4 regions of the Thermoanaerobacter sp. RKWS2 genome follow, and region 2 is predicted to be linked to each of the others. Evidence: riboswitches for the same ligand, from Rfam matches in the RefSeq annotation. Region 2 holds a riboswitch; each other region holds the start of a gene.
What was found. A riboswitch is a leader RNA that binds a small molecule or an ion and turns the genes downstream of it on or off. The one in region 2 is predicted to bind S-adenosylmethionine.
Positions count from the first base shown of each region.

Region 1: it holds a riboswitch for S-adenosylmethionine, as region 2 does, so the genes downstream of both, OEI98_RS11755 (homoserine dehydrogenase) here and metK (methionine adenosyltransferase) in region 2, are expected to answer to the same signal.
Region 3: it holds a riboswitch for S-adenosylmethionine, as region 2 does, so the genes downstream of both, OEI98_RS08635 (methionine ABC transporter ATP-binding protein) here and metK (methionine adenosyltransferase) in region 2, are expected to answer to the same signal.
Region 4: it holds a riboswitch for S-adenosylmethionine, as region 2 does, so the genes downstream of both, OEI98_RS10400 (methylenetetrahydrofolate reductase) here and metK (methionine adenosyltransferase) in region 2, are expected to answer to the same signal.

Region 1 is NZ_CP110888.1:2,230,174-2,238,031, forward strand. Features, by position in the region: partial or broken gene OEI98_RS11740 (Gfo/Idh/MocA family protein) at 1-1,010, opposite strand, end outside; gene metX (homoserine O-acetyltransferase MetX) at 1,110-2,210, opposite strand; gene OEI98_RS11750 (homocysteine synthase) at 2,231-3,514, opposite strand; gene OEI98_RS11755 (homoserine dehydrogenase) at 3,541-4,824, opposite strand; SAM riboswitch class I at 4,892-5,002, opposite strand; gene OEI98_RS11760 (IS30 family transposase) at 5,211-6,254, shown strand; TPP riboswitch at 6,546-6,653, shown strand; gene thiC (phosphomethylpyrimidine synthase ThiC) at 6,699-7,858, shown strand, end outside.
Region 2 is NZ_CP110888.1:534,338-542,195, reverse strand. Features, by position in the region: gene OEI98_RS02690 (ComF family protein) at 1-591, opposite strand, end outside; partial or broken gene OEI98_RS02685 (ATP-dependent RecD-like DNA helicase) at 702-2,908, opposite strand; gene metK (methionine adenosyltransferase) at 3,106-4,293, opposite strand; SAM riboswitch class I at 4,352-4,456, opposite strand; gene OEI98_RS02675 (rubrerythrin family protein) at 4,857-5,360, opposite strand; tRNA gene OEI98_RS02670 (tRNA-Tyr) at 5,498-5,583, opposite strand; tRNA gene OEI98_RS02665 (tRNA-Val) at 5,606-5,681, opposite strand; tRNA gene OEI98_RS02660 (tRNA-Pro) at 5,686-5,761, opposite strand; gene OEI98_RS02655 (phosphodiester glycosidase family protein) at 6,102-7,858, shown strand, end outside.
Region 3 is NZ_CP110888.1:1,618,393-1,626,250, reverse strand. Features, by position in the region: partial or broken gene OEI98_RS08650 (Asp/Glu racemase) at 1-646, opposite strand, end outside; gene OEI98_RS08645 (MetQ/NlpA family ABC transporter substrate-binding protein) at 663-1,487, opposite strand; gene OEI98_RS08640 (methionine ABC transporter permease) at 1,515-2,168, opposite strand; gene OEI98_RS08635 (methionine ABC transporter ATP-binding protein) at 2,161-3,195, opposite strand; SAM riboswitch class I at 3,265-3,387, opposite strand; gene OEI98_RS08630 (GNAT family N-acetyltransferase) at 3,672-4,241, shown strand; gene thpR (RNA 2',3'-cyclic phosphodiesterase) at 4,257-4,805, shown strand; gene OEI98_RS15315 (NFACT RNA binding domain-containing protein) at 4,830-5,168, opposite strand; partial or broken gene OEI98_RS15080 (Rqc2 family fibronectin-binding protein) at 5,199-6,539, opposite strand; partial or broken gene OEI98_RS08610 (IS607 family transposase) at 6,781-7,375, shown strand; gene OEI98_RS08605 (IS200/IS605 family accessory protein TnpB-related protein) at 7,356-7,858, shown strand, end outside.
Region 4 is NZ_CP110888.1:1,952,355-1,960,212, reverse strand. Features, by position in the region: gene pepT (peptidase T) at 1-515, opposite strand, end outside; gene OEI98_RS10420 (nitroreductase family protein) at 534-1,031, opposite strand; gene OEI98_RS10415 (hypothetical protein) at 1,143-1,646, shown strand; gene OEI98_RS10410 (glucose-6-phosphate isomerase) at 1,738-3,093, shown strand; gene glgP (alpha-glucan family phosphorylase) at 3,139-4,764, opposite strand; SAM riboswitch class I at 5,264-5,368, shown strand; gene OEI98_RS10400 (methylenetetrahydrofolate reductase) at 5,432-6,343, shown strand; gene OEI98_RS10395 (homocysteine S-methyltransferase family protein) at 6,357-7,858, shown strand, end outside.

The DNA.
Region 1 (7,858 bases), 1.1 Mb from region 2:
TACTATATTTGTAAAAAAATTTATAAGGCTTGCCATGTGTAAATCTACCATCCATCCAAGAGAATACTTTTCTGTAGGATATATTGACTCCACATACTCGCTAAATTTGCTTTTTTTATCGTAATCGCCAATTATTTGGATATTATCTTGCTTTTTATATAATACAGCATAACGAGGATGTTTTGTAGATATTTTTATTGAGCCCTTTGTACCGTATATTTCAAATCGAGTCTCCTCCTCAAGGTCGGCAGATATCCTTGAGGCTTCGATACTTCCCCATCCTCCATTTTTCATTTCTATTTCTACATTTGTCCAGTCATCTACATCCACTTCTTCATAAATTTCAGAGCCTTTGGATACAGGCCTTTTTTTAAAATATGTCTTCGAATTTGATCTTAAAGACTTTATTTCTCCCATCATAAATCTTACTGCATCCACAAGGTGTATCCCCATGTCAACTATTGCTCCACCACCAGAAGTAGCTTTTTTCATTTTCCAGGACATAGGCCTTTTAGGGTCCATATAGCCCGAATGAAGCATCAACGCCTTAAAATTTAAAATTTCACCTATCTCTCCATTTTTTATCATGTCTCTTGCCTGGTTTACAGCGGGCATAAACCTATACATTAAAGCTGTTTGATGTATTATCCTTTTTCTTTTGCCTTTTCCATTATTTCATAGGCTTCTTTGCCGTTAACTCCTATTGGCTTCTCAAGATATAATGGAATGCCTTTTTCTATCACTTTCATCGCCTGTTCATAATGAAGGTAATTAGGGGTACATATGTCGACAGCATCAAGGCCGCCCTCTTCCAACATTTCTTCAATACTTTTTACACCTTTTTCAAAAAAATGTGGTATATCTTCTATGTTATTCTTGTACACAGGTCCAAGTTTCACTTCAAAAGGAAGGTTTTTAAATATTAAAGGCATTGAAAAACAAGCTATAGAATGGATTGTCCCAATAAAGCCAAGCCCTATAAAGCCAAGTTTTATTTCTTTTTTTGACATTAAAATCACCTCTTTATAAAATTACGATATATTTTAATTATAACATTAATAAAGCATAAAAAAGAACAACCCCTTTTAAAAGGGACTGTTCTTTTACAATTATACACAAACCATTTCTTTATTGTATGTTTCTTCTATAAAATCCGAAATAATAGGTCCAATCTTATCTATATCCACCAAAAAAGAGTCATGACCTTGCATTGAAGATATTTCTTCAAATTTGCCACACCCTCCTGAAGCATTAAGTTTTTTAATGAAATCCCTCATGTACTTAGAAGGAAAAATCATATCTGTATCTATCCCTATCATGAGTATTTCCGCTTTAATCCTTTTAAGTGCCATCTTCAAAGAACCATAAGGCTTCGTAATGTCATGTTCATTCATAGCCCATAAAATATATAAATATGAATTTGCATCAAACCTGTTTATAAAAGACAAACCATGATAGTTGAGGTAATTTTCCACTTCAAAATTGTTTTCATCTCTTAACCTATCAAATCTATAGTCAAATAAATCACCACTTTTGTAGGTTATCATTCCCAGCATTCTGGCAGTGCTCAATCCTTTATCAGGTTTATGGGGCTTATCATAGTAATCACCGCCGTAAAAATGTGGGTCATTTAGTATGCATTGTATTCCTACATGATTATACGCAATATTAAGAGGAGTAAGCTTATAATCAGCAGCTATGACAATAGATTTATCCACTAAATCCGGGTATGTCACTGCCAACTCTAAAGCCTGCATTCCTCCCATAGACCCTCCAATAGCGACTTTTATCCGGTCTATGCCAAGATAATCTAGAAGAAGTTTCTGCACTCTCACCATGTCTCTTATATTAATTTTTGGAAACCTTAAACCGTAAGGTTTTCCTGTTTTAGGGTCTATAGAAGAAGGGCCTGTCGTTCCATAACAACTGCCAAGAAAGTTAGAGCATATGACAAAATACTTATCTGTATCAATATACTTGCCCGGACCAATTAAAGGGTCCCACCAGCCCACGTTATTTTTCCCAGGATGCATACCTGCTGCATGGGCACTGCCACTTAAAGCGTGTTCCACAAGTATCACGTTATTTTTTTCTTTATTTAATTTTCCATAAGTTTCATAAACAATAGTAAGTTCATCAAAGCTATATCCACTTTCTGTAGTGAATATATTTTTCCCTTTTAGTGTAACCTTTTTTTCCTCAACTATCATTTACATCAACCTTTCCTTATCTATTCTTGCGATGCATAAAGGGCATTATCAAGGTCTTCTAATATATCTTCTATGTCTTCCAGCCCTACAGAAAGTCTTATCATATCCTCCGTAACACCAGAAGCTAACTGTTCTTCTTTTGATAACTGCTGATGGGTCGTGCTGGCTGGATGTATAACCAAAGACTTTGCATCCCCTATATTAGCAAGATGAGTAAATAATTTTAAACTCTCTATAAACTTAATGCCTGCTTTTAATCCGCCTTTTATGCCAAAAGTCAAAACTCCTCCTTGCCCTCTTGGCAAATACTTTTGTGCCAAAGCATAATAGGGACTTGATTTAAGTCCTGGATAATTCACCCACGAAACGTAGGGATGAGAAGCTAAAAACTCTGCAACTTTTAAAGCATTTTGACTGTGCCTTTCCATCCTAAGAGATAGAGTCTCTAATCCTTGTGCGAATAAAAATGCATTAAATGGACTCAAAGCAGTACCCAAATCCCTTAAAAGCTGCACCCTCGCTTTTACAATATAAGCTGCTTCGCCTACATCTTTTACATACCTTATACCATGATAACTTGGATCTGGTTCTGTAAGTTCTGGAAACTTTCCATTGTCCCAATTAAATTTTCCAGAATCTACTATAACTCCACCTATAGAAGTCCCATGTCCACCTATAAATTTAGTCGCCGAATGTACCACTATATCAGCCCCAAACTCGATAGGCCGTGCAAGGTAAGGAGTTGCAAAAGTATTATCTACAATGAGAGGAATTCCTGCAGTGTGGGCAATTTCTGCTATTTTTTCAATGTCAGCCACGTCAATCTTTGGATTGCCAATAGTCTCAACGTACAAAGCTTTTGTGTTATCTGTTATTTGACTTTTAAAGTTTTCAGGATTGCTGGGGTCCACAAACTTAAAATTTATACCAAACTTTTTCAAAGTAGTCGCAAAAAGATTATAAGTCCCTCCATAAAGATTGGTAGAAGATACAATCTCGTCTCCTACTCCTGCGATATTAGTAACTGCCAGCGTTATAGCTGCTTGACCTGAAGATACAGCAAGGGCACCTACCCCACCTTCTAATGCAGCTATTCTCTTTTCAAAAACGTCAACTGTGGGGTTCATCATTCGAGTATATATATACCCTTCTTCTTTTAAGGCAAAGAGGTCTGCAGCATGTTGTGTACTTTTAAAAGCAAAGGAAGAAGTTTGATATATAGGAAGGGCTACAGCTCCCGTAGTTGGGTCAGGCTCCCACCCTTCATGAATTGCCAAAGTTGAAAAACCATATTTTTTAGACATACTTTTAACTCCTTTCACAAAATTTTTTAAATCACTTCTACAAAATCCTCAAATTTACTTACTTCTTCTGTTATATCCTCTTGCAAAACTTTAAAAATAGTTTTTATCTCGGTTATTTTTTCTAATTTTTCTGTAAATGTCTCAACACTTTTCTTCATTTTAACAATAGCTGTAAATGTGCCGTTTTCATAGGAAGATTCCACAATTGATACTTTTTGTTCTTTTAAAAACTTTAAAACTTTTTTCAAACCTAAAATATTTTCTTTATGAGTTTCAAGCCTTATATAAAAAGTATCTGTAAAACTTCCCTGACGAATTGGAAGAAAGTTTATCCTCTTATTATCTTTGATATCATAGTTTAACAATATATCAATTAAATCTGCCACTACAGCATCCCCTGTAGGAAGTTCTCCAGCACCTTTTCCTACAAAAACATATTCACCAAAACTATCCCCTCTAAGTATGATAGCATTATTTACGTCGTTTATCCTTGACAAAATATTATTTTCTTCGACTAAAACTGGTTCCACTCCTGCAAAGATGCCATCTTTGACTTTTTTGCCCCAGGCAAATAATTTTATTTTATATCCCCACTTATTGATGTAATTTAAATCTTGAGTCGTGATTTCGTCTATTCCTTTTCTGGTTATAGAATTTACTGGCACGTTTATATTGAACACTTTCCTCATTAATATAGCAAGCTTATAAAGGGCATCAAAGCCTTTTACGTCATAATCGGGATTTGCTTCTGCATATCCTAATTGCTGGGCTTCTTTAAGTGCTTCTTTATAACTTCTACCTTCAGTAGTCATTTTGGTGAGAATATAATTAGTAGTGCCATTTATTATACCGCCTACAAAATCTATTTCATCTGTAATTTTTAATCTATCAATTTGATGCAGTATAGGTATAGCCCCACCTACACTTGCCTCACATTTTAGAAATACTCTATTCTTTTCTGCTATTTCATTTAATTCTTCTCCATGCTTAGCTATCAATTCTTTATTTGCAGTGATTACATGCTTCCCTGAAGCCAAAGCCTCCTTCACATATTCGTAAGCTGGAGAAATACCTCCTATTGCTTCAATAACTATTTTTATCTCTTTATCTTTCAAAATTTCTTCAGCATTTTGGGTAAGTAGTCCTTCTACCTTCACTTTCCTTGGCTTATTGAGATTTTTCACGAGTATCTTCTTTATCTCAGGATAAACCCCTGTACTCTCCCTTATATGACCTCCTCTTGAAGTTATCAATTTATATACTCCTGTTCCTACTGTTCCAAGTCCTAATAATCCGATTTTTATTTTCATGTCACACCTCCAAATAAATTTTTAGGCCCTCTTCTCAATGAGAAGAGGGCCTAATAATCCGCCACTCCTCTCATCTCTCAGGTTAGACACCCTAACCTGCAGGATTTGGCACCAGACGCATATAAATGCCGGTTGCCGGGTTTCATCGGGCCAGTCCCTCCACCACTCTTGATAAGAGGTTTGTGTGTAATATTATATTCAATTTTGCATGTTGTAATCTATGTTATCACTTTGAAACTGTAAAGTCAAGAACTTTTTTTGTACTCTTTCTTAAATTTTTTGGTTAGTTGTATAATTAAATGCAACAGATAAAAAAATAGAAACCATAGTGAAAATCGTGTATGATATAGGTGTCAACTCAACATCATACAAGGAGGATTTTCACTATGGTTCATAATAATGATACCACAAAAAATCGTTCTTTTAAACACTTAAGTAGCTATGAACGAGGAGAGATCTATGCATTACTCAAAGAAGGAAGAAGTATTCGGTATATTGCTAAAAAACTTAATCGATCTCCAAGCACTATAAGCCGTGAAATTAAACGTGGAACTACTACACAACTTAGAAGTGATTTATCTTCTTATACAAGCTATTTTCCTGAAACCGGTCAAGCTATCTACGAAAAAAATCGTTCAAATTGCGGAGCTAAATTTAAAGTAGCTAAAGCAGAAGATTTCTTGAAATATGCTGAAAATAAAATATTAAATGAAAAATGGTCACCAGATGCAGTTGTAGGCTATTGTAAAAAAGACCCAAGCTGGAATAATAAAACCATTGTTTGTACTAAAACACTGTACAACTATATAGATAGAGGATTATTAAAAGTTAAAAACATTGATTTACCTTTAAAACTACGTTTAAAACCAAGGAAGAAACAAAACCGTAAAAATAAACGTATTATGGGTAAAAGTATTGATTTTAGGCCTAAAGAAGTTGAAAGCCGTGAAGTTTTTGGGCATTGGGAAATAGATACGTTAATTGGCAAGAAGTCTAATGACAAGGTGCTTTTAACATTAATAGAGCGTAAGACTCGCCATGAAATAATATTACTATTGGATACAAAAGACAGTAAATCTGTTAAAGATGCACTATCAAAATTAAAAGATATGTTTGGTGACAATTTAAGCAAGGTCTTTAAAACAATAACATCTGATAATGGTACAGAGTTTAGTGATTTAGAAAGTGCTCTTTTAGAATATGGCGTAGAAGTATATTATACACATCCATATTCATCTTGGGAAAGAGGTACAAATGAACGACATAACGGTCTTATACGACGTTTCATCCCTAAAGGTAAAAGTATTAAACATTTATCTATAGATACGATAAAGAGAGTAGAAAACTGGCTTAATAACCTTCCTCGAAAATTGTTAAATTATAAAACACCTAAAGAATGCTTTTATGAAGAGCTGGCAAAAATCTGTTAAGCCCATCCCTTATAAAGTATAGAGCTCGCTCGTGATTTGTCAAGGGGCAGGCTTCGCCTGACTTAAACCCTTGACAAATCACGACCTCCGCTCAATTTGTTAACTAAGATGGGCTTAAGGTTATATATGATTTGTTCCAAATCCTATATCTACATGATTTTCATTAGGTGTTGCATTTAATATTGCAATTTATATCTTAAATTTTTTCTAAATTATAATATACGCCGATTTTTTTTAGTGGTATAATAATATTGTATAATATTTATACCCTATCGATTATAAAAATTTAATATTTGCCACATGGGGTGCCGGCGTAACCGGCTGAGAAAAAGGTGTTGCCTTTTAACCCATCGAACCTGTTAGGTTAGTACCTGCGTAGGGATGTGGTCATCTGCCATGGCTATAATCCCCATGGTTTATTTATTTTTTAAGGAGGTTTTTATTATGACACAATTGGAATACGCCCTTTCAGGCATTGTCACAAAAGAGATGAAAATAGTCGCAGAGTATGAAGGAGTAGACGAAGAATTTATTTTAGAAGGAGTTAAAAAAGGAGAAATAGTAATACCATCAAACATCAACCACAAAAACCTCATTCCCAAAGGCATAGGAAGGGGTTTATCGACAAAAGTAAATGCCAATATAGGAACCTCTGATGCATACCCTGAAATTGAAAAAGAAATTGAAAAATTAAATGTTGCTGTAAAAGCTGGAGCAGATGCGGTAATGGATTTAAGCACAGGGGGCGACATTAACCAATCTCGTAGAAAAATACTTGAAAATTCCCCTGTCCCTGTAGGAACTGTCCCTATGTATCAAGCAGCTGTAGAATCTATATCCAAATACGGTAGCATTGTAGCTATGCCTGAAGAATTTATTTTTGAAGTTATAGAAGAACAAGCAAAAGACGGGGTTGATTTTATTACAGTCCACTGTGGTCTAACATTTGAATCATTGAAAAAGCTTAAAGACAACGGCCGAGTGATGGATATAGTAAGCCGCGGTGGCTCCTTTACAATTGCTTGGATGCTCCATAACAACAAAGAAAATCCTTTGTATAAACATTTTGATAGACTCCTTGATATTGCTAAAAAATATGACATAACTCTAAGCTTAGGAGATGGACTGCGTCCAGGTTGTCTTGAAGATGCTACAGACGCAGCACAAATTCAAGAACTTATAATCCTTGGCGAATTGGTAAAGAAATCTCGAGAGGCAGGAGTTCAAGTTATGGTAGAAGGACCCGGGCATGTGCCAATTGACCAAATTGAAGCAAATGTAAAACTTCAAAAACAACTTTGTCACAACGCTCCTTTTTATGTGCTTGGCCCTATTGTGACTGATATAGCTCCTGGTTATGACCACATAACTTCAGCAATCGGAGGAGCAATTGCAGCAGCTTCTGGTGCTGATTTCCTTTGCTATGTTACACCCGCTGAACATCTCGGACTTCCAGACAAAGAAGATGTCAAAGAAGGCGTTATTGCAGCAAAAATAGCTGCCCATGCTGCAGATATCGCAAAAGGCGTAAAAGGTGCTAAAGAAAAAGATTTAACTATGGCTAGAGCTAGAAAAGCCTTAAACTGGGATGAGCAAATAAAGCT
Region 2 (7,858 bases):
CAACACGTCGTCTACCAGTAGCGCATTTTTCCCAACAATAGTATCTTTGTAAGTCACTTTAAAAGCACCCTTTACGTTTTCTATCCTCTCTTCTTTGTGCAAAGCAGTCTGTGTTGTTGTATTTCTCACTCTTCTTAAAGCTTTAGACATAAAAATATTCAATCGATAAGAAAGTTCTCTAGCCAAAAGTTCTGACTGATTGTAACCTCTTTCGTCAAGTCTAATTTTGTGAAGAGGAACAGGTACTATGACATCGATAGGCCAGTCCATTTTTTTAACTGCATCAGCCATATACTCTGCAAAAAAAGGTGCCAATTCTCTTTCTTTGAAATATTTGAACCGCCCTATTAAGTCTTTTACAACACCATCGTATTCAAAAGGACTTATATTTTGTTTAAATTCATGGCCATGCTCTAAGCAATCAAGACATGTTCCTTCATAGTCTATTGGTTTACCACAAATATTACACCTATTACCCTCAATAAATTTTAATGTGCTTTTGCATTTGTCGCATAAATATCCTGTTTTTATAGCAGTTTTGCAAATAATACAGGTTGTTTTTGGTGGAAATAAAAGGTCTAAAAAAATCATCTTTTTACCCCTTACAATATTTTTTCTTATAATCTATATCGGCACTCTTCTGTTAAAATTAATTGAAAATTATCATTTTACACTAAATTTCCTTTTATTTAATGCAAAATTTAATTTACATACAAAAGTGCTTTTTTAAGCCTTGAAAGAAGCCCTGAATATCTTTTTGAGATTCTATTATTGTCAATCATAAATTTCAAATATTTTTCTTGACCCACCAAAATAACCAATTTCTTTGCCCTTGTAACGGCGGTGTACAAAAGGTTTCTTGTAAGTAGCATAGGAGGCCCATAAGTAATTGGCATTATGACAACAGGAAATTCACTGCCTTGGCTTTTGTGCACTGTTATAGCATAAGACAAATTTAGTTCATCCAAATCAGAAAAGTCATAAGTGACAAATTTTTCATCGTCAAAATATACAGTCAATTCCTGTAATTCTTCGTCTATTGATTGGATTATTCCTATATCTCCATTAAACACTCCTTCTCCTTCTTCCTCGCCTTTTTTCCATTTTATCTTGTAGTTATTTTTTATTTGCATCACTTTATCCCCCACCCTGAAGACAAACTCCTTCATTATTTTTTCGGCTTTAGTTTTGTCGTGGGGATTTAATGCTTTTTGCAGCTCTAAATTTAAATTGTGAACACCAATTATCCCTTTTCTCATAGGGGTAAGTACTTGAATATCATTAATAGGATGAAATCCATAAGCTTTAGGAAGTCTGTTTGTCACAAGCTCCAATATGGTTTTTAATATATCCTCTTGTGTGTTGGCATTTATAAAAAAGAAATCACTATTTTTATCGTTATAGGTGGGATATTCTCCATTATTTATCTTGTGAGCATTTACCACTATCAAGCTTTGCTTTTGTTGTCTAAAAATTTCTTTTAACCGTATCACTTTTACTATGCCACTGTCTATTATATCTCTTAGGACATTTCCCGCTCCAACAGATGGAAGTTGGTCAGCATCCCCTACTAAAATCAGCTTTGCTCCTATAGGTATGGCTTTTAATAGAGCATTCATAAGCAATATATCTACCATTGAAGCTTCGTCAACTATTATAACGTCGTATTTTAATGGGTCTTTTTCATTTTTGTTAAATCCCTTCCCTTCTTCTTCCGAATAAGTATATTCTAAAAGCCTATGAATAGTTTTTGCCTCTTTTCCAGTAGCTTCTGTTATCCTTTTTGCGGCTCTTCCTGTTGGGGCTGCAAGAGCCACTTTTTTACCAGCTTTTTCAAAAATACGTATTATACAATTTATTATCGTAGTCTTTCCTGTGCCTGGACCTCCCGTTATGACAACAACAGAATTTTTAACAGCTTCTTCTACAGCCAATTTTTGATTTTCTGCCAACAAAATACCTGTTTCTTTTTCAAAATTTCTAATTTCTTTTTGGACATCTAAGCCTAAATCTTCATTTTCCATTAGCGTCATGTTAAACAATCTCTCTGCTGTGTGTAATTCAGCTATATAATAAGGTATATAGTAGATTCCTACAGTATTATCTTCAAAAGTTTCAATATGTATTTTTTCATTTTGTACTAAAAGCACAAAAGAATCTTCTACTTCTTCTTCGCTTACTTCTAACAAACTTGCTGCTTCTTTTTTAACAATTCTTTCGGCACATAGGTGTGACCATTTGCCGCATACTGCATCAAAACATATCGAGTACCAGAAGATATGCGATATAGAGAATGAGGGTCAACTCCTAGGTTCTCTGCTATTTTGTCTGCAGTTTTAAATCCTATTCCAAATATATCGTCAGCCAATCTGTAAGGGTTTTGCTTAATAATTTCAATCGCGTTGTTTCCGTATTCTTTATAAATCTTTATAGCCATTGCAGTGGAAATACCGTACCCCTGCAAAAATACCATCACTTCTTTTATGCCCTTTTGCATTTCATAAGCTTCACAAATTCTTTTTATCTTCTCATCGCTTAGACCTTTTATTTCTTTTAATCTTTCTGGTGCAGTTTCAATTATATTTAAAGAATCAACGCCAAACTTTTTTACAATTTTTCTTGCTGTAATAGGACCTATTCCAGGAATTAAGCCAGAAGATAAAAACTTTTCTATTCCTTCTAAAGTGGTGGGAGCCAAGGTTTCATAATTTAAAACCCTAATTTGCTCACCATAATCAGGATGTTCTACCCATTCTCCTTCAATTTTAATTCTTTCCCCAATGTTTACATAAGGCATATAACCTACAGCAGTGACTACTAAACCTTGGGTACTTAATTCTAAAACCGTATAACCATTTTGTTCATTTCTAAAAATTATTTCTTCAACTACACCCTCTATGTCAATCATAGCCGATTCTCCTGTTTTAATTCTTTTCTTTATTTAATTTTACCTTATATTTAAAGCAAATTAAAGCCAATTCATTTCTTTTTTCAATTTTTGTGGTATAATTAAGGTAGCGAAGCGTTTACAAAACATAAATTCTATGGCATTAAAAAAGATATATAAAAAATGCCATAAGCCCGGGTTTACCCGGGCTTTCAAATTTATATTCCTGCCAACTTTTTTAATATATCTACTTTGTCTGTTTTCTCCCATGGGAGGTCTAAGTCGTGTCTTCCAAAGTGGCCATAAGCTGCAACTTGTCTATAAATAGGTCTTCTTAAATCTAAATCCCTAATTATAGCTGCAGGTCTTAAATCAAAAACTTGTTTTACAATTTCCGAAATCTTTTCATCTGATATTTTACCTGTGCCAAAAGTATCAATACCTATTTCAAGAGGTGTAGCAACACCTATCGCATAAGCTAATTGCACTTCACACTTCTTAGCAAGTCCTGCTGCCACAATATTTTTTGCCACATATCTTGCAGCATAACTTGCGGATCTATCAACTTTTGTAGGGTCTTTACCAGAAAAAGCTCCGCCCCCGTGCCTTGCATATCCGCCATAGGTGTCTACAATAATTTTTCTTCCTGTAAGTCCGCTATCACCTTGAGGTCCACCAATTACAAACCTTCCTGTGGGATTTACAAAAATTTTAGTCTTATTATCTATCATATTTTCGGGAATTATGGGTTTTATTACATGTTCAATAATATCTCTTTCAATAGTATCGTGATCAATCTCAGGTGCATGTTGAGCTGATACTACAACAGAATCTACCCTCACAGGCCTGTCATCTTCATACTCTACTGTTACTTGTGTTTTACCATCTGGTCTTAAATAGCTTAATGTCCCGTTCTTTCTAACTTCCGCCAGTCTTCTTGCAAGCTTGTGAGCTAGCATTATAGGCATAGGCATTAATTCTTCTGTTTCATCGCAAGCAAAACCAAACATTAAACCCTGGTCTCCAGCGCCAATAGCCTCAATTTCCGAATCTGAAAGTTCTCCTCTTTTAGCTTCTAATGCCTTGTCCACACCGAGGGCAATATCCGGTGATTGCTCATCAATAGAAGTGATAACCGCACAAGTATCAGCGTCAAAGCCGAATTTTGCTCTAGTATAGCCAATTTCTTCTACTACTTTCCTTACAACTTTCGGTATGTCTACATAACAATCTGTAGTAATTTCACCCATTACTAAAACCAAACCGGTAGTTACAGCAGTCTCACAAGCAACTCTGGCATAGGGATCTTTTTTCAAAATTTCATCTAATATTGCGTCAGAAATCTGATCACAAATTTTATCAGGATGCCCCTCAGTGACTGATTCAGATGTAAACAGTCTACGCATTTTTTTCTATTCCTCCTTAAAAACAAAATAAAACCCCTTCCAAAAGAAGAGGCCCATACCCTCATCTTTCAGAAGCATGCTTCTGAGAGAATTAGCACCTTGTCCGATAGGACAGGTTGCTGGGTTTCATCGGGCTCTTTCCCTCCACCTCTCTTGATAAGAGCATGTTATTAAATTTTCTGATGTCTACTATAGCACACTTTATCTACTATGTCAAATATTTTTGCATCAAAAAAGAGCATGCTAAAACATGCTCTCAGTTTGTTGACAAAGTTAAAAAATATTCAAAGGAGATATTTTGCATCGTCGCTCCGATGTTCCAAAGCGACAAAACTAAAGCTCGACCTTCGGGCTCCGGCAGGGTACCGGGCACAATCGGCCTCCTTGCCTCAGGTGCCCGCCTTCGCCATCCATGGCTTTGGCCCTGCCTCCACCCTCGGTCTTGCTAAGTTTTGTTACCGCTTTGTAACAAGTCGCTCCTTATGCAAAATATCTCCTTTACGAAAGTTTGTCTACAGTCTGAGAGCATGCTAAAACATGCTCTTTTCTTTAAAAAATTATATTTAAAATGCTACAAATTTTTCTCCAGGAACTCCACATACAGGACATTTTTCTGGCAATACATCAACAGAGGTATATCCGCAAACAGGACATATGTAAACTTTTGATATCTTTATATCTTCTCCTTTTAATGCTGCTTCTTTTGCTTCAGTGTACAATTTTGCATGTATTTTTTCAGCCTCAATAGCATAATGTATGCTTTTTTTAGCTCCAGATTCCTCTTGAAGTTCTGCAACAGCATTATAAGCAGGATACATCTCTTCTACTTCAAAGGTTTCCCCTTCTATAGCTTTTTCAAGATTTTCTACTGTATTTCCAACTTCTCCAAGAGTTTTATAATGATTTGTGGCATGTACCAATTCAGCATAGGAAATAGCCCTGAAAAGTCTTGCAATATTAGGTTTGCCTTCTTTTTCAGCTACATCAGCAAAAATTTGATATCTCATGTGAGCTTGGCTCTCTCCTGCATAGGCTTCACTAAGATTGTGTCTCGTCATTTCTCTCATAAAAGATTCCTCCTTAATCAAATTTTTATTAATAAATAATTATTTTCTCTTTCAAATAATATTATACTACACTTTTTTACCATGTCAAGATATTTGAAGGAGAAAAATAAAAAAAGACCTCTCGGTCTTTTTTTCAATGGTGGAGGGAGATGGATTCGAACCATCGAAGGCGACAGCCAACAGATTTACAGTCTGCCCCCTTTGGCCACTTGGGTATCCCTCCACAATATTTAATTTTTTGAAAATGGTGGTCGCAATAGGACTCGAACCTATGACCCCCTGCTTGTAAGGCAGGTGCTCTCCCAGCTGAGCTATACGACCACAATGGTCGGGATGGAGGGACTTGAACCCCCGACCCCATGCTCCCAAAGCACGTGCGCTACCAACTGCGCCACATCCCGACATCAGTGACGAAATAAATTATAATAGAAAAAATGAAATTTCACAATAGGCATAGAAGCTTAAAAATGGCCGTTTTATTGATTTATCGCTTGTAATCTTTAAATTTTTTAAGAATACGTCATATTTTAAATCAATTGATTTAAAATAGAAGCAAAGAATTTTTTGAATTTTTTCTTCAAACTAACTCTATCCTTAGGATAAGCTTAATGTTTTAACTTTATCTACTCAGCAAATAATAATATATTAACCAAATATTTATGTTTTTGTAATACACCTGTAATAATGCAATGGTACAATTAACCTGTAAAAACACAATAAAAACCAACTGGAGGGATATAATTGAGAATTAAAAAAATCTTATCTTTATGCATCAGCTCTCTTCTACTATTTTTAGCTTTTCCAATGCAAAATGTAAAGGCCGATACATATACAATCCTTGAGGCAAAAGAATTTGCACAAAATTTAAGTAAAGGAGTAGTACATAAAAATATAACCTATTTTACGACTGAAGGATGGATAAACATTAACGTGTTAAAAGTGGACTTAACTGATAAATATACTGATGTATCAGTAATTTTCAATCCTACTGGCATAAAGGATAGAATGCCAGTGCGTGAAATGGCAAATTCTTATGGTGCTGTGGCTGCTGTGAACGGCGATTTCTTCGATACAAAAACAGGATTCGTAATAGGAGCAACAGTAAAAGATGGAAAGTTAATAACAGACCCTTCAAATGAGAGTAAACTGGCCACTTTCTCCATTGACGCAAATGGAGTTCCCTCTATAGAATATTGGTCAAAAAGTATGTCCGTTACTCTTCCAAACGGCACGAAACTTCCTCTTGCCGCAATAAATAAAATAAGCAATACTTTTGAGTATTTAGTAATGTACACAAGGGATTGGTTTACAACATCTCCGGGAGCAAATGAAAATGTACCTCAATTGGTAGAAGTCGTTGTAGATGAAAATGACAGAGTATTAGAAGTGCGTCAAGGACAGCCTTCTGTCGAAATACCACAAGGCGGATATGTGTTGGCTGGTGCAGGTTATGTAGGTGAAAATTTACTCACTTTAAAGCCAGGAGATATAATACAAAAAGACATAAATACAAATCCTCCCTTTCAAAATCTCAAAATGGCTGTAAGTGGCGGCACAATCCTTGTAAAAGACGGAAAAATTGCGCCTTTCACTCATGAAATAAAAGGCTACACAGCACGAACAGCAATAGGCTATACTCAAGGCAAAAAATATTTGATCATCGCCACTGTTGACGGTACTTCAAGCCGTGGAATGACACAAACAGAAATGGCAAATTTAATGATATCCTTAGGTGCATATGATGCTTTAAACTTAGACGGTGGCGGGTCAACACAAATGGCAATAAGACCAATAGGGGATACTGACGCTAAACTTGCAAATTATGCTCCTGAAGGCTATGAAAGAAAAGTAGCAAATGGAATAGGAATATTTAACACAGCTCCTAAGGGAAATCTATACGCTTTAAAATTAGAAGTATCAGATACTAACGTGTTTAAAGGACTTCACAGGACAATTACAGTTAAAGGATACGATGAAAATTACAATCCTGTCATAATTAATCCTGAAGAAGTTTTGTTTTCAGTAAGTGGAATTACTGGAGTATTTAGTGGTAATGCTTTTATGCCAACAAGCGTAGGAGAAGGTGTTATAACTGCAAGAGTAGGAAATGCTATTGGGACTATCAAGATAACTTCACTTGACAAACCTGTAGACATACGATTTAATCCAGCTAATATAGTCGTTGATAAAAACAAAGCAGTACCCATAACAGTCACTGCAAAGAACATAAAAGGCTACAGAGCTTTAATAGAACCGCAAGATATCACTTGGGATGTTTATAACAACATTGGCAATATAGATAGTAAGGGAGTATTTATATCCTCTAATTTCGATGCGAGTGGTGCACTTGTCGCAAATATACTGGGAGAAAAAGCCATTTTACCCGTTAAAGTAGGGCAAGGTTCAGAATTTGACACGTCAGTACTTCCTAAAGTTACAGAGTTTACACAAATAGACCCAGCTAACAAAGAAGTGCCTGTGAAAAATACTTCTAATTC
Region 3 (7,858 bases), 1.1 Mb from region 2:
AGGAGTTCAAGTAGCATTTCTTCTGCAGGGTCAATAATATGCATATTTAATTTTTCTGCAAGCTTTTCTTTCAAATAAGGTAAGTGGGTGCAACCTAGTACTATACCATCTGCATTAAAATTTTTAGGTACTAAATCAGCGAGACTAAATTTCTCGATGATAACTTCTGGAATTTCAAAATTTTCAATTGCCCTTATTATAGGAAGCATAGTTATTCCGATAATTTGAACTAACGGGTTATTTTCATAAAATATCTTTTCTATGGCCTCTAAGGATTGACTATTAGCAGCCCAAATTACCAGCCGATTGTACTTTGAAGCTACACTATGGTATACTTGAAGAGGTGTTACAATATTAGTATCTGGGTATTTTTGTTTTACGAGTTCAAGGTCTATTGCAGCTGAAAGAGAATTGCAGTAAATCATTATCTTCTTTATGTTTTCTTTTTTAAAATCCCCGATGATAGAGATTACTTTTTGTGTGAGGACATCAGGTTTTAAAAATTGGAGGATGTTTTGTTCATCCGGGGTTGAAGCCGTGGAAATTCCCAATGCTTCAATCCCGTTTTTTTCACAAAATCAACTCCCATTTGAGTATCTACTGGAGTACCAGCGATAACCCCAATAATTTTATGAGATTGTGACAATAAGATCGCCTCCTGTTTAGAAAGCAGGTACTACGGCACCTTTATAATTGTCCTCGATAAATTTTTTAACTTCTGGAGAATTTAAGGCTTCGGCTAACTTCTTAAGTTCAGGCCTTGATTCATCACCTTTGCGAACTACCAGTACATTGACATAAGGGGAATTTGCTGATTCGATAAAGAGAGCATCCTTAGTGGGTACAAGTCCAGCTTCCAACGCATAGTTGGTATTTATTACTGCTGCGTCTACATCTGATAATACTCTTGGCAGAGTAGCTGCTTCCAACTCGGAAATCTTAATTTTTTTAGGATTTTCGACAATGTCATTTACTGTTGCTTTAATACCTGCATCTGGTTTTAATTTTATTATTCCAGCTGATTGCAGCAGTAGCAAAGCTCTTCCGCCATTGGTAGCATCATTTGGTATGGCAATAGTAGCACCTTCTTTTAATTCACTGAGATTTTTAATTTTTTGTGAGTATATTCCCATAGGTTCGATATGAACTTTAGCAATGTATGTTAAATTGAGATTATGTTCCTTTGAAAAGTCTTCAAGATAAGGAATATGCTGAAAGTAATTAGCATCTAATTCTTTTTCAGCAAGTTTTAGATTAGGTTGCACATAATCTGTAAACTCTACAATTTCTAAATTAATTCCCTCTTTCGCAAGTATAGGTTTTACGACGTTTAAAATTTGGGCGTGGGGCACTGGAGTAGCTCCTACTTTGATGGTTATCTTTGATGTGTCCTGTGTTTGGGATTGGGATGTTTGTTTTGCTCCACATCCTGAGATAAAAAGTGTTATAAGACTAAATAGTAAAACTACGGTTAAAATTTTTTTCACTTTAATTTCCTCCTTTTTAAATATAATTTACCGGTTCCTTGACAGATGTTTTACTAATATATCTCCTAGAAATTGAATTAGTTGTACCATAGCTACCAAAATTGCTACGGTATAAAGCATAATGTCGAGCATAAATCGCTGATATCCATATCTTACTGCTAAATCTCCTAGCCCACCACCTCCTATAACACCTGCCATTGCAGAATATCCTACTAAATTTATAGTAGTTATAGTAACCCCTGCTGCTATGGAAGGTAGAGCCTCAGGGATTAACACCTTAGTTATAATTTGAAAAGGCGAAGCTCCCATAGACTGGGCTGCTTCAATGACACCGCGGTCTACCTCTCTCAATGCTGTTTCGGTAAGCCTTCCCATAAAAGGGATAGCTGCTACAGAAAGTGGAACAATAGCAGCAGTGGTTCCTATAGCTTTTCCTACAAGCAACCGGGTGAAAGGTATAAGTACAATTAAAAGTATTACAAAGGGTACAGAACGGAAAATATTTACAATAGTACCTAGTATTTTGTTTAAAGGTTCGTTATGCAGTATCTGATCTTTGTCAGTTACCATTAACAGCACACCAAGTGGTACACCAAAAATTGTTGCTATGAGCGTTGATACCACTACCATGTATATAGTTTGCCACGTTCCGACCAGCAATAAGTTTATAGTTTCAGACATTTTCAATCACCTCCACGTCGAGTCCCAAATCTTTTAGATATTTTAAAGCAGCGTCTGTTTCACCGTTTTTGCCTCTTAGCTCAACTATAAGAGTACCGTAGGGCATACCCTGGATGTGGTCAATGTTTCCATAGAGAATATTGGTGTCAACATCAAATTTTCTTATAATGCTTGATATGACAGGTTCTGTTGTAATTTCGCCGAAAAAGGCAATTTTAATAATTTTGCCTTCCAAGTGTTCGTGGGACAAGTTTTCAATCCTATCTTTTAATTCCTTAGGTATTTCTGATAAAGTTACAGATTTTAAAAAATTTCGTGCGGTTTCTGTTTGAGGTTTTTTAAATACTTCAATAAGAGGTCCCTGTTCTACCACACGACTTTTTTCAATAACTGCTACTTTATTGCAAATTTGTTTAATGACATTCATTTCATGAGTTATGAGAACTATGGTGATTCCCAGCTCCCTATTTATATCTTTTAAAAGATTTAAAATAGAAAGAGTTGTTTCTGGATCCAGCGCTGAAGTAGGTTCGTCACAAAGAAGAACTTTCGGATCATTAGCCAGGGCTCGTGCTATGCCTACCCGCTGTTTTTGACCGCCTGAAAGCTGAGAAGGATAGTTGTCGGCCTTGTCGGAAAGCCCCACGAGCTCTAAAAGATTTTCTACTTTTTTATCGATTGTCCTTTTGTCCAGCCCGGCAATCTCCAAAGGAAAAGCCACATTGCCTCTGACAGTTCTGGATGATAACAGATTAAAATGCTGGAATATCATGCCTATTTTTTTTCGCATTTCTTTTAATTCAGAGGGAGAAAGCCGAGTCATTTCAACACCATCTATCTCAATTGAACCGGAAGTTGGCTTTTCGAGCATATTTATGCAGCGCAGGAGAGTACTCTTTCCAGCACCGCTCAGACCTATAATTCCAAAAATATCGCCTTTTTCTATGTTGAGGTTGACGTCTTCCAAAGCCCTAACATTTCCTGAAGCTGAATGATAAACTTTTGTAAGATTTCTAATATAGATCAAAGAAAAGCCTCCTTTCCCAAAATAAAAATAAAAAATCCTCTTCTGACAGTACGAAGAGGTTTTTAAATCCTCTTATCTGCCAGAACTCAACGTTCTGCAGGAATTAGCACCGTGCAGCCGCATGTTTAAAACTTTCGGCCACCGGTTGCCGGGTTTCATCGGGCCAGTCCCTCCACCTGCTCTCGATAAGAGTTTTTATTTTATTATTCACTTCAGCAATTTAATTAGATAATAACATCAACATAAACTTTTGTCAATAGGCTAAAAAGCAATTTGTCAATAGCCAGCGAAAATGTCATTGTTATCGCAATAATTAATCCAAAAGTGTCTACAATAATATACTAACACCAGTTATGCAAGCCTATGAAATGTTAAATAAACTTAGTGAAAAGCACACTGAACTTTTTAAAAAGGATCACTTTTCTTCTGATTTTTGTGCTATAATAAATTAAAAATTTCTTTGGAGGGTTTTGGTCATGTTAAAAAGTAATAGAATTGAACTTGTTCCATTTGAGAGCAAATATTTTGAAAAATTTGTAGAGTTTCGGAATAGTGATGATAGTAGAAATTTAACGATGCCGGGTATACCATATCCTGTTACAGTAGAAACTGTTGCAGAAAGGTGGAAAACAAAAAAAGATCCAAAAGAAAATGGAGAATTCGCTATAATACTTAGGAGCACAGGTGAATATATAGGAAATGTTTCATATAATAATGTCGACTGGAAAAATAGAAACTGTGAGATTGCAATAATGATTGGGGAAGAAAAACACAGAAATAAAGGCTATGGTACGGAAGCTTTAAATTTACTACTGGATTTTATTTTTAATGAATTAAATTTACATCGAGTAGAGTTAAGGGTTTATGATTTTAATGAAAGGGCAATAAAGAGTTATGAAAAATGTGGTTTTAAAAAAGAAGGGCTATTGAGAGAAGTAGTATATAAGCACGGTAAGTACATAAATGAATATGTAATGGGAATTTTAAAAGAGGAGTTTATTAATAGAAACAATTATTACCAGGAAAATAATAACAATAATAAGTGAACAAGGAGGATAATTATGAGAGCTTTTATTGGAATTGATATAGGCGAAAAAGCTATAGAGCAGATAGTGAGATTTCAGGAAACATTGAAAAATTATACTGTAAAAGGGAGATGGACTTATAAAGATAATTTCCACATCACATTAAAATTCTTAGGAGAAATAGAAGTAGAGGCTATTTCTAAAATAGAAGAAGCGGCAAAAGTTGCAGTAAAAGGCATCAGCCCTTTTTACATACGACTTTCAGAAGTAGGATTTTTTAAAGGTGATAAGGAGATGAGAGTTTTGTGGATAGGAACAGAAGAAAGTGAATTTCTAAATAAATTGCATCACAATATAGATAAAGAATTATATAAAATAGGATTTGCAAAAGATGAAAGAAAATTTACTTCCCACATTACTATTGCCAGAGACATACGTTTAAGCATTGACATAGAAGAAGTAAATAATCTTTTTGAAAAACAAGAGAAAGAGGCTATTTTAGTAGATACAATTTTTTTGTATGAGAGCGTTATACAAGAAAATAGAAGAAAATATATTCCTATATTTAGTGTGCCTTTAAAATAAGAAGTAAGATGCCTAAAAAGCATCTTACTCTGGATTTACATAAAGGGTCTTTTGGTTTGTATATATTACAAAACCTGGTTTTGCGCCAGAAGGTTTTTTTACGTATTTTTTTAAGGTATAATCAACAGGTACATTTGAAGAATTTTTCGCTTTGCTATATTTGGCGGCTAATTTTGCAGCTTCAATAAGAGTTGTTTCAGGCACAGATTTGTTATTTGTCTTTATTATGACGTGGGACCCTGGTATGTCTTTTGTGTGAAGCCATATATCGTTAGGATTTGCGAATTTTAACGTTAGATAATCGTTTTGAGTGTTGTTTTTCCCTATATATATGTCGAAACCGTCTGAAGATACTACATGCAATGGTTGAGAAAGAGTTTGCCGTGATATTTTTTTCTTTTGCTGCTTATGTATATACCCTTGTTCAGACAGTTCATTTTTTATTTCCTCTATTTCTGATGGTAATGTACAATTTTCCAAGTTCACTAGTTGACCTTCTAAATAAGTTATTTCCTCAAGAGTATCGGATATTTGTTTTTCTATTATTTTATTGGCATTTTTTAACTTGCTGTATTTTTTAAAGTATCTTTGGGCATTTTCTGAAGGGGAATATTTTTTGTCAATGGGTATTTCAATTTCTTCGCCAGTGTAATAGTTCATGGTTTTGAAGCTTTCCATTCCTTTTTTTAGAAGGTGCATATTTGCTGTTATAAGTTCGCCGTAAAGTCTAAAAGTGTCAGCATTTTTTGCTTCGTTTAATTCTTGTTGAAGTTTATCTAATTTGTTATAAAGTTTTTCTAAATTGTTGTTGATGATTTTTCTTAAATCCGAGGACCTTGCTTGCAAATTTACTATATTTGCTTTTTCACTGAAAAATTTACAAGCAGCTTGGTTCACTGTAGGGAAAAAAGTTTTTGTAATATATTGAGATAAATCAATACAAGAAAAGTCAATTACTTCATTTTCCTGAAAAGCAATGCAAGGTTTTAAATTTAAGCTTAAAACATCTTCATATATTTTTTATGTTTTGATATAGATTTTCAATTTGCTCATCTTCTATTGATTCTACAAATCTGTCAGATACATTACATCTAAAAGCAACTTCTCTTGCTAAAGTGGGGCTAAATCCTTGTAGAATATCTATTAAGGCTTTTTCAATTTTTTTGATTTGTAGTTGTTAACAGCTTCTTTAAAAGAAGGTAACGAAAGATTATTTATATTTAACTTTTCTTGCAGTGGTGGGCAGACATATTGCCTCCCAGGTAGTACTTCTCTTACTTTACTCATATCGGAATATACTCTTTTTATGCTATCTATTATCGTTTGAGTAGCTTTGTCAATTAATATGATATTGCTGTGTTTTCCCATTATTTCAATAATTAGAGTTTTAATTGTTTGATTTTCTAATTCATCTTTTGTTTCTATATCGATTTTTACTATTCTGTCAAATTCTACTTGTTTTATATCTATTATCCTGCCGCTTTGAAGAAATTTTCTCAAAAGCATGCAAAACATTGGAGGCTCAGCAGGATTTTCTTTATTTTCTTCTGTAAGATATATTCTTGGATAATTTGCATTAGCAGACAATAGCAGTTTATAGTTTTTACCTTTATTTCGTATTATAAAGATTAATTCTTCTTTTACAGGTTGATATATTTTATCAATTCTTCCACCAATAATTTCTTCTTTTAATTCTTTTGTTATTGCATGTAAAGTTATACCGTCCAAAGCCATAGTTATAACCTCCAGATTTTATTGTATATAAAAAGTATACCATGAAATCGAAGGGTTTAATAGTGAAAAATTGATTGTGTTGATTTTAGTTGTAACATTTGTTACAATAAAACAAGATGTAAAAATAGGAATTAAAGTTTAATTGCCATAAGTAGAAAATTGAAAAGCAAGAGAAAGAAAGATAGAGGAGGTCAAAACAGTTGAAATTAATAGTAAAAAATGATGTAATTTCAATTAGGTGATGACAAATGTTATTAACTATAAAAAAGTTAAAGAGCTATATGATATAAGCAGAATTACATTAATAAACTGGGAAAAAGAAGGATTAATAACCCCAGTTAGAACACCAAAAGGAAGAAGAAGGTACAAAAAAGAAGATATAGAGAAGTTATTAGGCATGCTGGAAGAAAAACCAAAACCCAAAGTAGTTTTGTATGCAAGAGTGTCCACAAAGAAACAAGAAGAATATCTTAAGAATCAAATTAGAAGGCTTGAAGAGTATGCTAATTCTCAAGGATGGCAGTATGAAGTTATATCCGAAATAGCAAGTGGAGTAAATGAAAACAGGAGAGGATTGTTAAAGCTTTTGAACAAGATAAAAAGAGGAGAGGTTGAAAAAGTTGTAATAGAATATCCTGATAGACTTGCAAGATTTGGCTTTGAATATCTCAAATTTTTCATGGAAAGCTTTGGGGTAGAACTAACAATTTTAAATGATAAAGAAAATGAAGAATACGCAAATAAAGAGTTGGCAGAAGACTTAATAGCAATAGTCCTCATTTGCAGCAAGAATTTATGGACAAAGGAGCAAAGAGCATGATAGTAATACAGGCTAAACTCATTTTTTTAAATCAACAAGACAAACAAATAGTATTAGACTTAATGAGAAGATGGTCGTCCTGCATGAGATTTGCATATAAAAGGCTTCTAGAAGGTTATGATAGAAAAACATTAAAAAGGGACCTTCCGAAAACTTTCAATTTAAACTCAAGGTATGTAGATGATGCAATAATGAAAGCAAGAAGCACATTAGAATCTGCTAGAGAATTAGGCGAAAATCCAAAGAAAGTCATTTTTGGAGGAAGAGACTTGTTTGGAAAACTTCAAAAGCGCCATATAAATGGGAAAGAATATCAAAAGCTAAAAACAAAGTGGCAAGAAAGAAGAAAAGGGAATCTCTATTCAAGAGGAGATAAAAGCAAAAAAGGAAATCTCAACACAAGAATAGAAATAAAAGAAAATGGCACTTTCTTAAGGATAAATGTAGGGGAAAGAAAATACTTATACGCCAGAATAGAAGCAGGCTACAAAAAGAATAA
Region 4 (7,858 bases), 1.4 Mb from region 2:
GTGAAGGCTACTTTTATATTGCCATGCTTTATTTCAGGATGATTTATTAAATATTCCATAGCTGTTATTATTTCTGCAATTCCTGCTTTATCATCAGCTCCCAAAAGAGTTGTTCCGTCTGTGGTGATTAAAGTTTTTCCTATGTAATTTTTAAGCTCTGGAAATTCAGTAGGAGATAATACTATGTTTTTTTCTTTGTTTAAGATTATATCTTTGCCATCATAATTTTCTATTATCTGAGGCTTTACGTCTTTGCCGCACATGTCAGGACTTGTGTCCATATGAGCTATAAATCCTATTGTAGGGAGTTTTTTGTCAGTATTTGAAGGAAGTAAAGCCGTAACATAACCGTTTTCATCTACATTTACCTCTTTAAGGCCTATTTCTTCAAGCTCATTTGCTAATTCTTTTGCAAATATTACTTGTCCCTCAGTGCTGGGATAAGTTGTTGAGTTTTCATCCGATGTTGTATGATATTTTACATATTTTAAAAATCTCTCCACTACTTTTGACATATTATAACCCTCTTTCATTTAAAATTTTTCCCAATGTAAAACTTCAGATAAAGCTTTTTTATATTTTGGTTGTGGCTCTTCTGCGGGATATCCTAATGATATAATAGAAATCATTCTTAAGTTGTCAGGAATGTTGAGGTATTCGTTTATTTCTTTTTCATAGGTTCTGTTATACCCAGCTACCCAACAGGAACCTATGCCGTAGGCAGTAGCTGCGAGTAATATATTTTCTGTTGCTGCTGAACCATCTTCTAAGTGATGTCTGTTATTTTTATCGCAGTAGACGATGACACAAGCTCCTGCATCTTTAATAAATTTCCCATATGTAGCTTTTTCTGCTATGAATTTAAGTCTTTCTTTGTCTGTTATAACGACGAAATGCCAAGGCTGTGCGTTATTTCCACTGGGAGCAAGCCTTGCGCAGTCTATTATGTCTTCTAATATTTCTTTTGGAATAGGTTTATCTATGTATTTCCTTATACTTCTTCTCTTTTTTAAAGCCTCTAATGCCTCCATAACTTTTGCACCTCCTCTTTATATTATATCCCATAAAGTAAAAATTCCAAAAAGATTGACAAAAATTTATGGGTATGTAAAAATAAAGCTGAATAAAAGGAGGGTAAAAGTATGGGCAAGGTTGAAGGAAGAATTGGAGGCTTTATATCCGGTTATGATGTTCATGCTAGTATAGATAATGGGAGAATAGCTGGTCGAATTGGAGGAACACTTTTGGGAGCAGACCTTGATATAAAATATTCTTTTGAGATAGGGACAATTGAAGGGAGGATAGGGGGTGTTATTATAGGAAGGAGTATTTCTGGGACTATTGGGAAAGACTTTGTATCTGTGAGATTAGGAGGAGCTATTGATGGAAATGACCTTAATTTGAGGATAAGTGGCAATGAGATATTGGGAAGATGTGGTGGAGAGATCATAGGTTTTGATGTGAAATTGGCCTTTGACAATGAAAAGATATCGGGGAGAATGGGAGGAGATGTAATAGGCTTTGATGTAGAAGGAACCTATGTAGATGTTGAGCCTATTGTGGCAGGACTTTTATTTGCTACAGCTTACTACATATATAAGGTAAATCATAGAGGAGGACAAGGTGGATCCGGCAGTGGAAATTAATTAAGTAAACTTATACATACTTTTGAAAAACTTGAACAACATAGATTTATGGTATAAAATAAGTATGTAAATAAGGAATGGAGGTTTACATATGAAGAAATTGATAGGTTTTGATTATTCAAAAGCTCTACAATTTGTAAGTCAAAAAGAAATTGAATATATGGAAAAGCATGCAAAATTATCTCTTGATATGGTGCTTAGTAAAAATGCTCAAGGAAATGACTTTTTAGGATGGGTGAGTCTTCCCAAAAACTATGATAAGGCAGAGTTTGAACGCATTAAAAAAGCAGCAGAGAAGATTCAATCAGATTCTGATGTGCTTGTAGTAATAGGTATAGGTGGGTCTTATTTAGGGGCAAGAGCGGCAATTGAAATGCTTTCTCATTCCTTCTATAATTTGTTGCCAAAAGGCAAGAGGAATATGCCGGAGATTTATTTTGCTGGAAACAGCATAAGCTCTACATATTTAAGTGATTTATTTGAACTTATAGAGGACAAAGATGTATCAATAAATGTGATTTCTAAATCTGGTACTACCACAGAACCGGCAATAGCTTTTAGAGTTTTTAGAGATTTTCTTGAGAGAAAATATGGAAAAGAAGGGGCTAAATCGAGAATATATGTGACAACAGATAGAGCGAAAGGAGCTTTAAAAAAATTAGCTGATGAAGAAGGATATGAAACATTTGTGATTCCTGACGATGTTGGAGGAAGATACTCAGTTTTGACAGCTGTAGGCCTTCTACCAATAGCAGTAGCAGGCATTAGCATAGACGATATGATGCAGGGAGCTTTTGATGCTTCAACAGTCTATACCAAAGATAACCTTAATGAAAATATCAGCATGCAGTATGCAATTTTGAGAAATATTTTGTACAGAAAAGGCAAAGCTATAGAAATACTTGTAAATTATGAGCCAAAGCTTCACTATTTCTCTGAATGGTGGAAACAGCTTTTTGGAGAAAGTGAAGGTAAAGACAATAAGGGAATTTATCCTGCTTCAGTAGATTTTACGACAGATTTACACTCAATGGGGCAGTTTATACAAGAGGGAAGCAGAAATATTTTTGAAACAGTTTTAAATGTTGAAAAACCTGTTAAAGATATAGTTATAAATGAAGACAAGGACAATATAGATGGGCTTAACTTTTTAGCAGGAAAAACTATAGATTTTGTCAATAAAAAGGCTTTTGAAGGTACATTATTGGCTCATACAGATGGGAATGTTCCTAACCTTGTAGTAAATATCCCTGAAATATCAGCTTACTATTTTGGCAATCTGGTCTACTTCTTTGAAATGGCTTGTGCTATAAGCGGATATATAAATGGGGTTAATCCATTTGACCAACCAGGAGTAGAGGCTTACAAGAAAAACATGTTTGCACTTTTAGGAAAACCAGGATATGAAAAAGAAAAAGAATTGTTAGAAAAAAGATTGGGAAAATAAATTAAAGGCCGGACAATTGCGCGGCCTTTTTAAATAGGGGTTGACTTATTTTTTTGTGTACATTAAATCGTAGTATTCTTTTAACATTCTATTAGCTGAGAAAGCTTCATAAGTCGTCCTTATACTTTCTCTCATCATGTTTTCCCATTTCGCTTTATCATTGTAGTAGGTTGGAACTACTTTATTTAAAAGGACGTCATAGAGTGCTTCAAGGTCGTGTTTGTCTAATTCTTCTATATTGTCAGACTCAAAACCATCCCCAAATTGCCAGCCATTTACTCCGTCTATACAAGCTTCTGCCCACCATCCATCTAAAATACTTAAATTTAACACTCCGTTCATGGCGGCTTTCATGCCGGAGGTACCACTGGCCTCTAATGGTCTTCTTGGATTGTTTAACCACACATCAGTGCCTCGAGTAAGCATTTTTCCTATTGTCATATCGTAATCTTCTAAGAATACTACGCTTTCAGGATATTTCTTTGTCATCTCTATTAATTTTGCGACAATTTTTTTACCCACGTCATCTAATGGATGACCTTTTCCTGAAAACACCATTTGAATTTTTTTAGACCTTAGATAATCACCTATGACTTCGTCATTTGTAAATATAAGGTCGCTTCTTTTGTAAGGAGCAGCTCTCCTTGAAAAACCTATCAAAAGCTTGTCAGCGTCTAATTTAACTCCTGTCCTTTGATATACAAAATCAATTAATTCTTGTTTTAAAATATTATGAGTTTCTAAAAGTCCTTCACCTTTGTTGTAGGCTTCTATTATCCTTTTATCTACCCAAGTGTTTCTGTCAATTCCGTTTGTTATTGAAATTATAGGAGCCTTGTTGTCAACATGTTGCCACATTTTGTTTGCAGTTTGACCGTGAAGTTTTGAGACACCGTTTGCAATACGAGAAAGTCTCAAACCTGCGACTGTCATATTAAAAGGAACACCACCAATTTGAGCCATTTGCTCAATTGAAAGGCCATTGTTTGCACCCATGTACATGAGAAGTTCTAAATCGTGAGATTCGTTTCCTTCTTTAACAGGGGTATGGGTTGTAAATACTACTTCTTCCCTTGTGGCTTTCCACGCCTCTTCAAAACTCATATTTTGATTTTCCATTTTCTCTCTTATAAGCTCAATGGCTGCTAATACTGCATGCCCTTCGTTAAAATGATAAACATCAACATCAATTCCCAAAGCTCTTAAAGCTCTTACTCCGCCAATGCCTAATACTATTTCCTGTGCAACTCTTTCTTCACCAAACCATCCATAAAGTTGACCTGTTATCCATCTGTCCCCATTTTCTGGTATATCTGTGTCAAGCAAATACAGAGGAGCATTGTCAAAGTTGTCTATCAACCATACTTTGCAATACACATTTCTATTTCTTATTTTTACTTTTACCTTTACTCCAGTGTCCTTTAAAAAGTCGTACTTACGTGTGTAATTGCGATAGGCATCATAGGGGTATCCGTCTTCACCGATATGTTGTTCTGTATAACCTTGTTTCCACAGTATGCCTATTCCTACTAAAGGCATACCTAACTCTTTTGCAGCTTTTAGATGGTCTCCTGCTAAAATGCCTAAGCCACCTGCATATAGTTTGAAATCTGACTGTAAGCCATATTCCATGCAGAAATAGGCTACTCTTGGTAATTTTTCATTACCCATATTAAACCTCCTCATTTTCCAAGTGTTAAGTATATTATAATATTAAAAAAATCATTATGCAAGTGTTTGCACAAGTATTAAAAATAAAAACAGTGTTATTGCTCGATAATTTTTATATCTATGTACGGGCCACTCAGTGAATGCTAATACTAAAAGCATTATAAAATTCACAATAGGTATAAACATCAAAAGACCATATGCTCCTCCATAACCAGTTTTATCAAAAATTTTCCACCAGATTAAACCGTAAAGTATAATTGATCCAATAGAAAGGATACCAAAAATAAGAGATGAGAACATTCAAAACATTCCTTTCTCGAAAATTTATATTCTTTACAATTATAGTATAGCAAATAACATAAAAAATTTACAGATTTATTTTAAAAAAGTTAAAAGCCTGCAAAATCTTTAGAGAGGGACAAAAAAATTTCTATTGACATAGGAGTTAATCCATAGTATCATATAGCTTAAATAGTTTAACAATTTAATACTTTAAAATCTCTTATCGAGAGTGGTGGAGGGACTGGCCCGATGAAACCCGGCAACCGGCATTTTATATGCGTCTTGGTGCCAATTCCAGCAGCGTTTCGCTGAAAGATGAGAGAGTTTTGGTGTCTCTTCTTTTGGCGAAGAGACTTTTTTATTTTTAAAAATGGAGGCGATGTAGATGTTGAAAAATGAAAATTTGTGTACTAAACTTAAGAAAAGGAAGTTTGTTGTGACAGCAGAAATTTCTACGCCAAAAGGGGTAGATATAACGAAAACTATTGAAGAAGCGAGAAAATTAAAAGGCATTGTAGATGCCTTAAATATAACGGACTGTCCTATGGCGAATATGCGGATGAGTCCTATAGCAGTCGCTCACCTTTTACAAGACCACTTAAACATTGAAGCTATTTTTCATTTGACCTGTAGAGACAGAAATCTGATAGGCCTTCAGTCAGAGCTCTTAGGAGCTTATGCGTTAGGTGTGAGAAACATACTAGCCTTGACAGGAGATGAACCTTCCCGTGGAGATACTCCTCAGGCTAAAGGGGTATATGATGTAGATTCTGTTGGGCTTTTAAAGATTATCAGTGCTTTTAATAGAGGTTATGATTACAATGGAAATAAATTAGATTCCCCAACAGAATTTTGCGCCGGTACGACTGCAAATCCAAATGATTTAAGGGATGAAGCACTAGAGAAGCTTAAAGTTAAGATAGAGGCAGGGGCAGAATTTATTCAAACACAACCGGTTTATGATGAGGAAATTTTATTTAAGTTTATTGAAAAGATTAAAAATTTCAATGTACCACTTTTGATAGGCATATTACCTCTTAAAAGCTATAAAATGGCAGTCAATTTAAATGAAAAAGTGCCAGGTATAGATATTCCAGAAAAAGTTTTAGAAAGGCTAAAGGATGGAGGAAGAGAAGAGGGAATAAACATAGCTGTAGAGTTTATAAAGCGGATACGCAGTGAAGTTGCAGGAATTCACATTATGCCTTTAGGGAGTACAAATGTTGTGTTAGAAATAATTTCAAGAGTCGATGATTTAGTCTGTGATTTTGCAGAAAATAACGTACAGATGAATTAAATGGAGGTTAAAAATGTTAGACATTTTTAAAGAACTTTCAAATAGAGTGATTGTTTTTGATGGAGCAATGGGGACACAACTTCAAGAGAGGGGTTTAAAAACTGGAGAGTGTCCCGAATATATGAATATAACCCATCCAGAAGTAGTATTTGATATCCACAGGTCCTATATAGAAGCAGGAGCGGATGTGATTGAGACAAATACCTTTGGCGCTAACAGGATAAAATTAGCAAAATATGGACTGGAAAATGAGGTTTTCAATATTGTCACTCAGGCTGTCAAAATTGCCAAAGAAGCTTCCAAAGATAAACCTGTGGCACTTTCTATAGGACCTATTGGAGAACTTTTGACCCCTTATGGAGACATGACTTTTGACGAAGCTTATGATGTTTTTAAAGAAGTAGTTATAGCTGCAGAAAGAGCGGGAGCAGATATTGTTTTAATTGAAACAATGTCAGATATGCTGGAGGCAAAAGCTGCCATTCTTGCTGCTAAAGAGAATTCAAACATGAAAGTTATATGTACAATGACTTTTCAAGAAGATGGAAGGACTCTCATGGGGTCAGACCCTATAACTGTAGTAGTTAGTTTACAAGGGTTAGGATTAGATGCCATTGGCGTTAACTGCTCGACAGGCCCCGATAAAATGGTAAGTGTAGTGGAAAAAATGTCTCAAGTTTCTCGCATACCTATTATTGCACAACCTAATGCAGGTATGCCTGTCATTCGCGACGGCAAAACAGTTTACGACTTAAAACCAGAAGAATTTGCTAGTTTCTTTCCTTTACTTGTTGAAAAAGGCGCTTCTATAGTGGGAGGGTGCTGCGGTACTACTCCTCACTATATAAAACTTGTTAAAAAAGCTGTAAAAGATTTAAAGCCAAAAGTCAAAGTCAACAAATTTACAGCTGTAGCTTCCAATACAAAAACAGTTTTCATAGGTGAAAATTATCTTTTAAGGGTTATAGGGGAACGTATAAATCCTACTGGAAAAAAGAAGTTAAGTGAGGCTTTTTTGGCGGGAAATGTGAGTTTAGCAGTAGAGGAAGCTATAAAACAGCAAAAATGCGGAGCGGAAATATTGGATGTAAATGTGGGAGTTCCTGGGGTAAACGAAGAAGAATTACTTCCTAAAGTAGTTTCTGAAATACAAAATGTGGTAGACATTCCTCTTCAAATAGATAGCACTAATATTAAAGCTGTAGAAAAAGCTATAAGAATTTTAAGAGGTAGACCCATAATCAACTCTGTAAGTGCAAAAGAGGAAAGTTTAAAAGAAGTGCTTCCTATTGTCAAAAAATACGGAGCTTGTGTTGTAGGACTTACTGTAGGAGATAAAGGGCTTCCCAAAGATAGGCATGAAAGAATTGAAAATGCGAAAAAAATTATAAAAAAAGCGGAAGAGTATGGCATACCTAAAGAGGACATATTGATAGATTGTATTGTGCTGACGGTTTCTTCTGAGCAGGAGGCCGCAATTGAGACTTTAGAAGCGATAAAATTGGCTAAAGAAGA